2 regions of the Streptomyces sp. NPDC025638 genome follow, and region 2 is predicted to be linked to the other one. Evidence: predicted binding sites of a transcription regulator. Region 2 holds the regulator's gene; the other holds the start of a gene.
What was found. Region 2 encodes HspR, which represses chaperone genes until heat shock. Its sites were predicted from a motif close to TTGAGNNNNNNNNNCTCAA; they were not measured.
Positions count from the first base shown of each region.

Region 1 (6,941 bases), on a different contig from region 2:
CCCCGGCATCGGAAAGTCCTCCCTGGTCCGGGAGTTCGCCGCATCGCTGGGCCTGGAGTGTGTGAGCCTGCTCGGCACCCAGCTCGCCCCCGAGGACCTGATGGGCGTCCCGCAGATCCGCGAGGGACGGTCGGTGTTCTGCCCGCCGGAGGCGATCGCCCGCGACGAGCCGTACTGCCTGTTCCTGGACGAGCTGAACGCGGCCACCCCGGATGTGCAGAAGGCGTTCTACTCGCTGATCCTGGACCGCCGTATCGGCACCTACGAGCTGCCCAAGGGCTCGATCGTCGTCGGCGCCGGAAACCGGGCCACCGACAACGCCCTCGCCCGCCCCATCGCCTCCGCCCTCGTCAACCGCCTCGCACACGTCCACCTGGAGGCCTCCGCCCGGGACTGGCTCGCCTGGGCCGCGGGCAACGGCATCCACCCCTGGATCGTGGACCACGTCACCGACCGGCCCGACCATCTGTGGTCCAAACCGCCGAAGACCGAGGAGCCGTTCTCCACCCCGCGCTCCTGGCACATGCTCTCCGACGCGCTGCACTCCTTCGGCCGGGACCTCGACGAGGAGACCCTCAAGGTCCTCGCCCACGGCACCTTGACCCCCGCCCACGCGACCGCCTTCTACGGCTACGTCAAGATCGTCCGCAGCCGCTTCGGCATCGAGGCGATCCTCAAGGGCGACGCCCGCTGGCCGCAGCGCGTCGAGGACCGGGACCTGCTGTACTACCTCGCGGAGTCGTTCCGCGGCCGCCTCGTCAAGGAACTGCCCGTCAGCAAGGAGCACATGTCGGCGAACGGGCGCCAGACCGCGTACCGAGCCAAGTCCCTGCTCGTGCAGCTCGCCGAGATCTCCGTCGAGGTCGCGCAGAGCGTCATAGCCGCCGACGCCGACGGCAATCCCGTCCTGCCCGCCTGGTTCCTGATCGAGGCGGCCCGGGACATGCCCCGGCTGGTGGAGGCGCGCCGATGAGCCGGACCCGCGCGGCAAAGCAGCAGAAGAACAAGGACCCGGCCGCGGAGGAGTTCGCGGCGGGTGTGGCGCTGCTGCGGGCCAACCCAGCGCTACGCGCGGTGAAGTTCACCGTCTGCCGCCATCCGGATTGCGGTCTCGCGCCGCGTGAGGGTCTCGTCCGCGCCGACTCCGACGATGTGCTGCACGCCCACCCCACCCGCCGTGCCGAGCCCGCCGCATGGGCCTGGGCCCTCGCCCACGCCACGCTCCACCTCGGCTTCGGACACCTCCCGGCCGCCACCGGCGCACGCACCCAGCCCGACCGCCACGACCTCGCCGCCCGCTGCGCCGTCGTCAACCGCTTCCTGCAGACCTTTCCCGTCGGCCAGGCACCGGAGCAGTTGCCGCAGAGTCCCGACGGCGACGAGGAACAGCTCGCCGCGCAGTGGCGCCGTACGGGCGTCCCGGCCGCGTACGAACGCTGCGGCACCGCCGGCACCGAGCCCGACCAGCTGCTGGTGTCCTGGAACAAGTGGGCCGGGCAGCCCCCGGACTGGCAGCTCGCCTTCGCGCACGCCCTGACCCGCACCATGGCCACGGCGATGGACATGGCGGGCGGCCGCCGCGACTCCATGACCGGCGCCGCGACCCCGCTGCGCCCCTGGGAGAAGGCCCTGAGCTGGTTCATCTCCTCCTATCCGCTGCTCGGCGGCATCGCGGCCGGCATCAGGCTGGTCGCCGACGCCGAACTCGCCCGCGCCCATGACATCTCCGTCGCCGCCGTCAACGCCGAAGCGGGCGAGATCTACGTCAACCCGCTGCGCACCCTGGAGGACGAGGAGTGGCGGTTCGTCCTCGCCCACGAGATGCTGCACGCCGCCCTGCGTCACGGCGACCGCTGCGGCACCCGCGACCACTATCTGTTCAACATCGCCTGCGACTACGTCATCAACGCCTGGCTCGTCGAGATGGGCGTCGGCACCATGCCCCAAGGGGCGCTCCACGACCCGGAGCTGACCGGCCTGTCCGCCGAGGAGGTGTACGACCGGATCGCCGGCGACCTGCGCCGGATGCGGCGCCTGGCCACCCTGCGCGGCAAGGGTCTCGGCGACATGCTCGGCGCCCCGCTCGGCCCGCCCCGTGACTACGTCGACCTCGACGAGTTCTACCGCCGGGGCCTTTCCCGGGGTCTGGACCTGCACCAGGCGCAGGAGCGCGGCTTTCTGCCCGGCGGCCTGGTCGAGGAGATCCGCGCGCTCAGTCATCCGCCGCTGCCCTGGGACGCACAACTCGCTCGCTGGTTTGACGAGTTCGTCCCGCGTCCGGAGGCGGTGCGGTCGTACGCGCGGCCCTCGCGTCGGCAGTCGTCCACCCCCGACATCCCGCGCGCGGGGCGCTGGTTCCCGCCGGAGGAGGTCGCCCGCTGCACCTTCGGCGTCGTCCTCGACACCTCCGGCTCGATGGACCGCACGTTGCTCGGCAAGGCGCTCGGCGCGATCGCCTCGTACGCCGAGGCCCGCGACGTGCCCGCCGCCCGGGTGGTCTTCTGCGACGCGGCCCCGCACGACGCCGGCTATCTGCCGGTCGCCGAGATCGCCGGTCGGGTACGGGTGCACGGCCGCGGCGGTACGGTCCTGCAGCCCGGGATCGACCTGCTGCACCGGGCGGACGACTTCCCGCCGGGCGCCCCGGTGCTGGTCATCACCGACGGCTGGTGCGACGTGCTGCGCGTGCGGCGCGAGCACGCCTATCTGATCCCGCAGGGCGGCCGGCTGCCGTTCACCCCGCGTGGGCCCGTCTTCAAGGTGCGGTGAGTCCGGATGTGATCGGATGGGACACGCAGAACCCGGAATGGGGCTCCCACGCGAAAGGAACTACCGTGGCCACCACGCGCACCGCACACACCGTCTGGGAAGGCAACCTGATCGAGGGCAACGGTGTCGTCACCTTCGACTCCTCCGGCATCGGCCAGCAGCCGGTGTCGTGGCCGTCGCGCGCGGAGAAGGCGAACGGCAAGACCAGCCCCGAGGAGCTGATCGCCGCCGCCCACTCCAGCTGCTTCTCCATGGCGCTGTCGCACGGCCTGGCCGGCGCCGGCACCCCGCCCACCAAGCTCGTCACCTCGGCGGACGTCACCTTCCAGCCGGGTGAGGGCATCACCGGCATCCACCTCACCGTCGAGGGCACCGTCCCCGGTCTGGACGAGGACGGCTTCGCCGCGGCCGCCGAGGACGCCAAGAAGAACTGCCCGGTCAGCCAGGCCCTGACCGGCACCACCATCACCCTGTCGGCGAAGCTGGCCTGACCCGCACCACGTCCCCGGATGCCGCGTCCCCAGGACGCGGCATCGCCGTTTCCGGGTACCCGGCATTGACAACGGCCCGCTCAAGTTTTGTGCTGGAGTCGGGGAAACGGCGGGCGGAAGGGGACAGCAATGGCACGCGCGGTCGGGATCGATCTCGGCACGACGAACTCGGTGGTGGCCGTCCTGGAGGGCGGCGAGCCCACGGTCGTCGCCAACGCCGAGGGGGCGAGGACCACGCCGTCGGTCGTGGCCTTCGCCAAGAACGGCGAGGTACTGGTCGGCGAGGTCGCCAAACGGCAGGCCGTGACGAACGTGGAGCGCACCGCCCGCTCGGTGAAGCGGCACATGGGCGACGGGGCCTGGCGCTTCCCGGACAGCGGCTCCGTCGACGGCACCCGCTACCGGGCCCAGGAGCTGTCGGCGCGGGTGCTGCAGAAGCTGAAGCGGGACGCGGAGGCCTACCTCGGCGAGGACGTCACCGACGCGGTGATCACCGTACCCGCGTACTTCGACGACTCGCAGCGGCAGGCGACGAAGGAGGCCGGGGAGATCGCCGGTCTGAAGGTGCTCAGGATCATCAACGAGCCCACGGCCGCCGCCCTCGCCTACGGCCTCGACCGCGGCGAGGAGCAGACCGTCCTCGTCTTCGACCTCGGCGGCGGCACCTTCGACGTCTCCCTCCTGGAGATCGGGGACGGCGTCATCGAGGTGAAGGCCACCAACGGCGACACCCACCTCGGGGGCGACGACTGGGACCAGCGGATCGTGGAACACCTGGTCAAGCGGTTCAAGGGGCAGTACGGCGTCGACCTGGGCAAGGACAAGATGGCGCTGCAGCGGCTGCGCGAGGGCGCCGAGAAGGCCAAGATCGAGCTGTCGAGCTCGACCGAGACGACGATCAACCTCCCGTACATCACCGCCTCCGCCGAAGGCCCCCTCCACCTGGACGAGAAGCTGACCCGCGCCCAGTTCCAGGAGCTCACCGCCGATCTGCTCGACCGCTGCAAGACCCCCTTCCACCAGGCGGTCAAGGACGCCGGCGTGAAGCTCTCCGCGATCGACCACGTCATCCTGGTCGGCGGCTCGACCCGGATGCCCGCCGTCACCGACCTGGTCAAGGAGCTCACCGGCAAGGACCCGCACAAGGGCGTCAACCCTGACGAGGTCGTGGCGGTCGGCGCCACCCTGCAGGCGGGCGTCATCCGCGGCGACGTCAAGGACGTGCTCCTGCTGGACGTCACCCCGCTGTCCCTGGGCATCGAGACCAAGGGCGGCATCATGACCAAGCTCATCGAGCGCAACACCACGATCCCGACCCGCCGTTCGGAGATCTTCACCACGGCCACCGACAACCAGCCCTCGGTCGGCATCCAGGTCTACCAGGGCGAGCGGGAGATCGCCGCCTACAACAAGAAGCTCGGCGTCTTCGACCTCACCGGCCTGCCGCCCGCCCCGCGCGGAGTCCCGCAGATCGAGGTGGCCTTCGACATCGACGCCAACGGGATCATGCACGTCTCGGCGAAGGACCTGGCCACCGGGCGCGAGCAGAAGATGACGGTGACCGGCGGCTCGGCCCTCCCGAAGGACGACATCGACCGCATGATGCGGGAGGCCGAACAGTACGCCGAGGAGGACCGCGGGCGCCGGGAGGCGGCCGAGACCCGCAACCAGGCCGAACAACTCGTCTACCAGACCGAGAAGTTCATCCGGGACAACGAGGACCGGGTGCCCGCCGAGACGAAGTCCGAGGTCGAGGCGGCGGCCGGGGAAGTGAAGACCCTCCTTGAGCAGAACGCCGATACGGCCGCCCTGCGCGCCGGGGTCGAGAAACTCGCCTCCGTGAGCCAGAAGATGGGGCAGGCCATGTACGCCCAGGCCCAGCAGCAGACTCCGCCTCCCGGGGAGAGCGCCGCACCGCCGCAGGACGAGGAGGGCGTGGTCGACGCGGAGATCGTCGACGACGAACGCGACGCGAAGGGCGGTGCCGCGTAGCCGACCCCGGCTACGGGGTCGGCAGTGTCGCGCAGACCGCGTCCAGTACGGATGCGTACGGCGTACCGAACTCCGTCAGCCGGGAGCGGAGGCCCTCCAGCGCGTCGCGGTGTTCCGTGAGCAGTTCCGTGCTGCCGGTCCGGGCGGTGCACTCCAGCACCGCCGGGAGGAAGTCCGGCAGCTCCTCGCAGCTGAACTCCAGGCCGTGCTCCCGGTAGACGTCCTCGAACCGGTCCAGGGACCCGCCCCGCCGTCCGATGCAGCCGTTGTTCCACCGGCTCAGATACAGGCCGTGCCGGTGCCCGAGCCCGAAGACCCGCACATAGTGCTCGGCCAGTTCGCACGGCGGGGTCACGGCCGCGTAGTCGCTGAACTCCCGCAGCTGCGGCGCGGCTTCGCGCAGCAGCGGCAGCCGGGCGACGAAGTCGTCGTCCGGATACGTCAGGCAGAGCGCAGCCGCCTGGTACAGGACCGCGTCCGAGGGCATCCGGCCTCCTTCGCGTCGTCGGAGGCCGGCCGCCGCTCGTGGTCGGGCACGCGCGCTCCCTTGCTCGCCCCTTGGCCCCAACCTAGGGGCGAGAAGGGATGCGCACCTGTCTGCGGCACCCGTCCGGGTCAGGGCTTGCGCGCGACCCCCGCGTACACGGGCACGACGCCCTCCGCCTGCGCCGCCACGTCCTCCGGGTCCGGCCGCCAGCCGTAGACGGGGATGACACCGGGGCCGAGCAGTTCCAGGCCGTCGAAGAACTTGGCGAACTCCGCCAGCGTACGGGGATAGAACGGCGTGCCGCTCCTGCGGAACAGCTCCGCCGCCCGGGCCACGCCCTCGGGGCTGAGATCCTGCGTGACCTGGGAGAGGATCAGATGGCTCCCCGGGGCGAGCCGTGCGACGTACCGCTCGATCAGTCCGTACACATCGTCCTCGTCACCCAGATAGTGGGTGAGCGCCACCAGCGACAGCGCGACGGGCCGGCCGAAGTCCAGGGACTCACCGGCCAGCTGCAGGATGGTGTCGGGGTCGCGGACATCGGCGTGGACGTAGTCCGTGCTGCCCTCGGCGGAGCCCTTCAGCAGCGCCTCGGCGTGCCGCAGCACGATCGGGTCGTTGTCCGCGTACACCACCTTCGACTCCGGGGCCGCACCCTGCGCCACCTGGTGCAGATTGGGCTCGGTGGGAATGCCGGTGCCGATGTCCAGGAACTGACGGATCCCTGCCTCGGCCGCCGTCCGGACGGCGCGGTGCATGAACCGCCGGTTGGCACGCGCCCCGCGCACCGCCGTGCCGTCCGCGGCCAGGATCTTCCGCGCCAGCTCCTCGTCCACCGGGTAGTTGTCCTTGCCGCCCAGCCACCAGTCGTACACGCGTGCGGGATGCGGCCTGCTCGTGTCGATGGTGATGCGCCCGGCCTCGGATTCGCTCATGCGCTGTCTGCTCCGTCCTCAGAGGTTCTTTCGGTACTCACGCAGGATCTTCTCGGTGCGGTGCGCGGACGCGGCCCGCGCGGTCATGTGGTCCAGCACCTCCAGGTGCGCCCCGACCTCCGACCGCGAGTCCAAATACAGGGCGCCGGTCAGATACTCCGTGAAGACCATGTCCGGCAGCTCGGGCTCCGCGAACCGGAACAGCGTGAAGGGGGCGTACGTCCCCGGATGCGGGCCGGCGGCGAACTCGGCGAGCTGGAGGGTGAT
Region 1 is NZ_JBVHLX010000002.1:758,536-765,476, forward strand. Features, by position in the region: gene ACZ4EG_RS07615 (ATP-binding protein) at 1-973, shown strand, start outside; gene ACZ4EG_RS07620 (vWA domain-containing protein) at 970-2,769, shown strand; gene ACZ4EG_RS07625 (OsmC family protein) at 2,835-3,260, shown strand; gene dnaK (molecular chaperone DnaK) at 3,390-5,252, shown strand; gene narJ (nitrate reductase molybdenum cofactor assembly chaperone) at 5,263-5,739, opposite strand; gene ACZ4EG_RS07640 (SAM-dependent methyltransferase) at 5,868-6,674, opposite strand; gene ACZ4EG_RS07645 (helix-turn-helix domain-containing protein) at 6,693-6,941, opposite strand, start outside.
Region 1: the regulator HspR is predicted to act here: its motif matches at 3,326-3,344, upstream of dnaK (molecular chaperone DnaK).

Region 2 (6,941 bases):
GGGCGAGAAGGTGACCGACGCGGTCATCACCGTCCCGGCCTACTTCAACGACTCCGAGCGCCAGGCGACGAAGGAGGCCGGCGAGATCGCCGGTCTGAACGTCCTGCGCATCGTCAACGAGCCCACCGCGGCCGCGCTCGCGTACGGCCTCGACAAGGACGAGCAGATCATCCTGGTCTTCGACCTCGGTGGCGGCACGTTCGACGTCTCGCTGCTGGAGATCGGCGACGGTGTCGTCGAGGTGAAGGCCACCAACGGCGACAACCACCTCGGTGGTGACGACTGGGACCAGCGCGTCGTCGACTACCTGGTCAAGCAGTTCGCGGCCGGCCACGGCGTGGACCTCGGCAAGGACAAGATGGCGCTGCAGCGTCTGCGCGAGGCTGCCGAGAAGGCGAAGATCGAGCTGTCCTCGTCCACCGAGACCTCGATCAACCTGCCCTACATCACCGCGTCCGCCGAGGGCCCGCTGCACCTGGACGAGAAGCTGACCCGCGCTCAGTTCCAGCAGCTGACCGCGGACCTGCTGGAGCGCTGCAAGACGCCGTTCCACAACGTCATCAAGGACGCCGGCATCTCCCTCGGCGAGATCGACCACGTCGTCCTCGTCGGTGGCTCCACCCGTATGCCCGCCGTCGCCGAGCTCGTCAAGGAGCTGACCGGCGGCAAGGAGGCCAACAAGGGTGTGAACCCGGACGAGGTCGTCGCCATCGGCGCCTCGCTCCAGGCCGGTGTCCTCAAGGGTGAGGTCAAGGACGTCCTGCTCCTCGACGTGACCCCGCTGTCCCTCGGTATCGAGACCAAGGGCGGCATCATGACCAAGCTCATCGAGCGCAACACCACGATCCCGACGAAGCGTTCGGAGATCTTCACGACGGCCGAGGACAACCAGCCGTCGGTGCAGATCCAGGTCTACCAGGGCGAGCGCGAGATCGCGGCGTACAACAAGAAGCTCGGCATGTTCGAGCTGACCGGTCTGCCGCCGGCGCCGCGCGGCGTCCCGCAGATCGAGGTCTCCTTCGACATCGACGCCAACGGCATCATGCACGTCACGGCGAAGGACCTCGGCACCGGCAAGGAGCAGAAGATGACCGTCACCGGCGGTTCGTCGCTCCCGAAGGACGAGGTCGACCGGATGCGCCAGGAGGCCGAGCAGTACGCGGAGGAGGACCACCGCCGCCGCGAGGCCGCCGAGACCCGCAACCAGGGCGAGCAGCTCGTCTACCAGACCGAGAAGTTCCTCAAGGACAACGAGGACAAGGTCCCCGGCGAGATCAAGACCGAGGTCGAGGCCGCGATCGCCGAGCTGAAGGAGAAGCTCAAGGGCGAGGACACCGCCGAGATCCGCACGGCCACGGAGAAGGTCGCGGCCGTCTCGCAGAAGCTCGGCCAGGCCATGTACGCCGACGCCCAGGCCGCGCAGGCCGCGGGCGGCGCCGGTGAGGCCCCGCGCGCCGACGACGACGTCGTGGACGCCGAGATCGTCGACGACGAGCGCAAGGACGGTGCCGCGTGACGGAGGAGACCCCGGGCTTCGAGGAGAAGCCCGACGTCCCCTCCGGCGCCACCCCTGACGACGCCGAGCCGAAGGCCGCCTCCGAGGAGGGGGCGGCCCCGGCCGGGGACGCGAACCAGACAGCGGGCCTGGTGGCCCAGCTGGACCAGGTGCGTACGGCACTCAACGAGCGCACGCTGGACCTCCAGCGCCTCCAGGCCGAGTACCAGAACTACCGCCGCCGCGTCGAGCGCGACCGGGTAGCGGTCCGGGAGATCGCCATCGCGAACCTCCTGACCGAACTGCTGCCCGTGCTCGACGACATCGGCCGCGCGCGGGAACACGGCGAACTGGTCGGCGGATTCAAGTCCGTCGCCGAGTCGCTCGAGACCGTCGCGGCGAAGATGGGACTGCAGCAGTTCGGCAAGGAGGCCGAGCCCTTCGACCCGACGATCCACGAGGCCCTGATGCACTCGTACGCGCCGGACGTCACCGAGACGACGTGCGTGGCGATTCTGCAGCCCGGGTATCGCATCGGCGAGCGCACCATCCGCCCCGCGCGGGTGGCCGTCGCCGAGCCGCAGCCCGGCGCGCAGACGGTCAAGGCCGAGGGTGCCGACGAGGGCACCGCGGACGACGACAAGGAGAACGGTGGCCCGGAGGAGGGCTGACGTAAACACTGAACGGAAGGAGGGACGTCGGGGATGAGCACCAAGGACTTCATCGAGAAGGACTACTACAAGGTCCTCGGCGTCCCCAAGGACGCCACCGAGGCCGAGATCAAGAAGGCGTACCGGAAGCTCGCCCGCGAGTTCCACCCGGACGCCAACAAGGGCAACGCCAAGGCGGAAGAGCGCTTCAAGGAGATCTCCGAGGCGAACGACGTCCTCGGTGACCCCAAGAAGCGCAAGGAGTACGACGAGGCACGCGCCCTCTTCGGCAACGGCGGCTTCCGCCCGGGGCCGGGCGCGGGCGGCGGCTCCTTCAACTTCGACCTGGGCGACCTCTTCGGAGGCGGCGGCGGAGGCGGCGCCCAGAGCCAAGGGAGCTTCGGCGGAGGCTTCGGAGACGTCCTGGGGGGCCTGTTCAACCGGGGCGGCGGCGCGGGCACGCGCACCCAGCCCCGGCGCGGCCAGGACATCGAGTCCGAGGTCACGCTGAGCTTCACCGAGGCCATCGAGGGCGCCACGGTCCCGCTGCGGATGTCCTCGCAGGCCCCGTGCAAGGCCTGCTCCGGCACCGGCGACAAGAACGGCACACCGCGCGTGTGCCCGACCTGCGTCGGCACGGGCCAGGTCGCGCGGGGTTCGGGCGGCGGCTTCTCGCTCACCGACCCCTGCCCCGACTGCAAGGGCCGCGGTCTGATCGCCGAGCACCCCTGCATGGAGTGCAAGGGCAGCGGCCGCGCCAAGTCGTCCCGGACCATGCAGGTCCGCATCCCCGCGGGGGTGACCGACGGTCAGCGCATCCGGCTGCGCGGCAAGGGAGCCCCCGGCGAGCGGGGCGGCCCGGCCGGCGATCTGTATGTCGTCGTGCACGTGGGGGAGCACCCGGTGTTCGGCCGCAAGGGCGACAACCTCACGGTGACCGTCCCGGTGACGTTCACCGAGGCGGCGCTCGGCGGCGAGGTCCGGGTCCCGACCCTCGGCGGCCCCGCCGTCACCCTGAAGCTGCCTCCGGGCACGCCCAACGGCCGCACCATGCGGGCGCGGGGCAAGGGCGCGGTCCGCAAGGACGGCACCCGCGGGGACCTGCTGGTCACCGTCGAGGTGCGTGTTCCCAGGGACCTGTCGGGGAAGGCTCGTGACGCACTGGAGGCGTATCGCGAGGCGACCGCGGGGGAGGACCCGCGTGCGGAGCTGTTCGAGGCCGCGAAGGGAGCTTGAGAGTGATGGACGGCCGTCGGCGTAACCCGTATGAACTGACCGAGGAGACCCCGGTCTACGTCATCTCGGTGGCGGCCCAGCTCTCCGGACTCCACCCGCAGACGCTGCGCCAGTACGACCGCCTGGGCCTGGTCTCCCCGGACCGCACCGCGGGCCGGGGCCGCCGTTACTCGGCCCGGGACATCGAACTGCTCCGTCAGGTGCAGGCGCTGTCCCAGGACGAGGGCATCAACCTGGCCGGCATCAAGCGCATCATCGAACTGGAGAACCAGGTCGCCGCGCTCCAGTCCCGCGTCGCGGAACTGCAGGCGGCCCTGGACGGCGCGGCGGCCGCGATGCAGCAGCGCGAGGCCGCCGTGCACGCCTCCTACCGCCGGGACCTGGTCCCGTACCAGGAGGTCCAGCAGACCAGCGCGCTGGTGGTGTGGCGGCCGAAGCGGCAGCAGGACTGACACCGATCTGCGAAAGGGGCCCGGAGGAGACCCTCCGGGCCCCTTTCGCATGCGCTCCCACTGCGTGGCGGCGGGCAGCACGACAGCCGTGGTGGTCGCGCGGCTGGCTGGGATCATTCGGTCCTCTGGTCGAATCGGAAGGCGGTGCACGGCCGCCGGTGATCACGACTCGTGAGGATTGGAGTTGGTTGTACTGATCTTTGCCGTGCCATGAACTTCTGTTGAGTGGAGGGTCCGTAAAGGGTGTTTGGAGGTGATTCCGCTGGACCTTCACAAGCGAAGCGGAGCGTGGTGTTGCGCACTCGTTAAGTAGTTCGGCTTGACGCCGGGTGTTGCGGCCGCGTTGTCTTTTCAGACATCTGGGTCGCAAGCAGCCCCACATCCGGAACGCACCTGAAGTGAGCCCCCGAATGCGTCGTATCGCCATATCTGTGGCAGCCTCCACGATGACCCTCTCGCTCGCCGGCTGCGGCGTGCTGAACGCTTCGGGGAGTTCGACCGACGCAAGCCCGACCAAGGGCAACGACCTCACAGTGGGGCTCCTGCTGCCGGAGACGGCGAACACGCGGTACGGGAAGTTCGACTACCCCATCATCAAGAACAAGGTCGCCGAGCTCACCAAGAAGCAGGGCAAGATCGAGTACGCCAACGCGGGCGCGGACGCCGGCAAGCAGTCGCGGCAGATGCAGCAGATGATTGCCGACAAGGTCGACATCATCCTGCTCGACGCGGTCGACTCGCACGCCATCGCGGGCGATGTGAAGAAGGCGAAGGACGCGGGCATTCCGGTCATCGCGTACGACCGTCTCGCCGAGGGTCCGATCGACGCGTACATCTCCTTCGACAACGAGCTCGTCGGCGAGGTGCAGGCCCGCACCCTGCTGGACGCCCTGGGGTCGAACGTCGACACCTCCGACAAGGTCGTCATGGTGAACGGCTCGCTCACCGACCCGAACGCGAAGCAGTTCAAGCAGGGTGCCCTCTCCGAGCTGAACGGCAAGGTGACGATCGCGGAGACGTACGACACCAAGGACTGGAAGCCGGAGAACGCCACGGCCGAAATGACCGAGGCGATCAACAAGATCGGCAAGAACAACATCGCGGCCGTCTACTCCGCCAACGACGGCATGGCGTCCGGTGTCATCAAGGCCCTCAAGGCCGCGGGCGTCACCGAGATGCCGCCGATCACCGGCCAGGACGCCGAGCTGGACGGCGTGCAGCGGATCGTCATCGGCGAGCAGTACATGACCGTATACAAGTCCTACCCGGCCGAGGCCGAGAGCGCCGCCGAGATGGCCGTCGCCAAGGTCCAGGGCAGGGACATCCAGTTCGACGCCCTCACCCAGGACCGCGTCGACAGCCCGACCAACAAGGAGATCCCGGCCCAGCTCGTCACCGTGACCGCCCTGACGAAGGGCAACATCAAGGACACGGTCATCGCGGACGGCATCTACAAGATCTCCGACATCTGCACCCCCAAGTACAAGACGGCCTGCGCGACGATCGGCCTCAAGTAGCCGGCGGTCAATGCGGCGGGGAACGAGGGGTTCACCCGCGAGGGTGGGGCGCGCACGCCGGGGCGTGCCCTCCGCCCGCCGCCCGGCCGGATCGATTTCGGCCACTTGGTTGCGTACCCCGCCGGGTGTTGTGACCCCCGGGGAAGCGGGTGGCCCCGATGCACCCGTGACCGTGGCCTCTCCACCGTCAGCTTGTTGCAAGGGGAGGGGAGGAGGCTGGGAGGAAAGGGGCGATACCGGCGGTTTACGGCGGCCATGGCGTGGAGAGCCGTGTTGCGGAGCCGCATCCGTCCGCGCATAGTTGCGCCACGGAAGTGGCAGCAAACCGGGGGTGGAATGGGCGATGGCCGGGCACGGAACGGAGGAGCATCCACACGGTGCCGACCGCCTGTGCGAGGCCGGGGATCGCGTGTATTCCCGGGCCGTACGGCGGGGCCGGGTGCCGCGCACCGACGCCGAGCCGGTGCCCTGCCTCCTTGAGCTCGCCCTGCTGCACCCCGACCCCGACGACATGGACTGGCTGGTGCCGACCTCCCCGCAGGAGGTCATGACCCGGCTGCTGCGCGGGGTGTACGACGAGGTCAGGGACAGCCAGCGGCGGGTGGGTTCGGCGGTGGCGGCCGTCGAGTGGTACGCCGGTCTCGGGCGCCAGCTCCAGGCCTCGGCGTCGCCCTCGACGGAGGGTACGGCGATCCGCGTGCTGGACGGGCTGTCCCGGATCCAGGCCGCGATGGACGAGGCGACCGAGGCCTGTACGACCGAGGTGCTGACGGTGCAGCCCGGCGGCATCCGGCGGGAGGCCGAGCTCACGGAGGGTCTGCACCGCGCGGTGGCGCTGCGCGGCCGGGGCGTGCGCATGCGGGACCTGTACACGCATGTGGCCCGGCACGGCCAGGGCCTGCTCAACTACCTGGAGCTGATGGGCGACGCGGTCGAGGCCCGTACCCTCGACGAGGTCATCGACCGGCTGATCCTGTTCGACCGCACGGTCGCCTTCATCCCCGCGAACGCCGACCGCACGATGGCCCTGGAGCTGCGCCACCCGGCGGTGGTCGAGTACCTGGTGACGGTCTTCGAGCGGCTGTGGCGCCTCGCGGTCCCGCTGACGGCCGCGCTCCCGGACACCGGCATCGAGGGCATCTCCCACCGCGAGCAGTCCATCGCCGCGCTGCTGGCGGAGGGCCACCAGGACGCGGTGATCGCCGAGCGCCTGGGCATCAGCGTCCGCACCTGCCGGGCCCATATCGCCCGCCTGTCGGAGACACTGGGCGCGGCGAGCCGCACCCAACTGGGCGTACGGATAGCCCAGGTGGGCCTGGACGGCCCCCCACGCACCGCCGACGTCCCCACGGTCACCATCCCCGACCAGGAATCCCCGAGCGTGCGCTGAGACAGCGGAGTCAAACCCAGCCCTCGCTGCCGGATGGCGCGGCGAGTTGGACGACGTGGACGCGGCCGGCGCGCACGATCATGCCAAGCCGGTCGGCGAACACCGTTTCAGGGCGGGGGAGCCGGACGGTTTGCGGACACACCGGCGTGGCCGGCCGCCCCAGCAGGCCGAAGGCTGCCGTGAAGAACCTGGACAGCGCCG
Region 2 is NZ_JBVHLX010000022.1:37,564-44,504, forward strand. Features, by position in the region: gene dnaK (molecular chaperone DnaK) at 1-1,516, shown strand, start outside; gene grpE (nucleotide exchange factor GrpE) at 1,513-2,166, shown strand; gene dnaJ (molecular chaperone DnaJ) at 2,200-3,381, shown strand; gene ACZ4EG_RS39635 (heat shock protein transcriptional repressor HspR) at 3,387-3,833, shown strand; gene ACZ4EG_RS39640 (substrate-binding domain-containing protein) at 4,244-5,350, shown strand; gene ACZ4EG_RS39645 (helix-turn-helix transcriptional regulator) at 5,694-6,740, shown strand; gene ACZ4EG_RS39650 (hypothetical protein) at 6,819-6,941, opposite strand, start outside.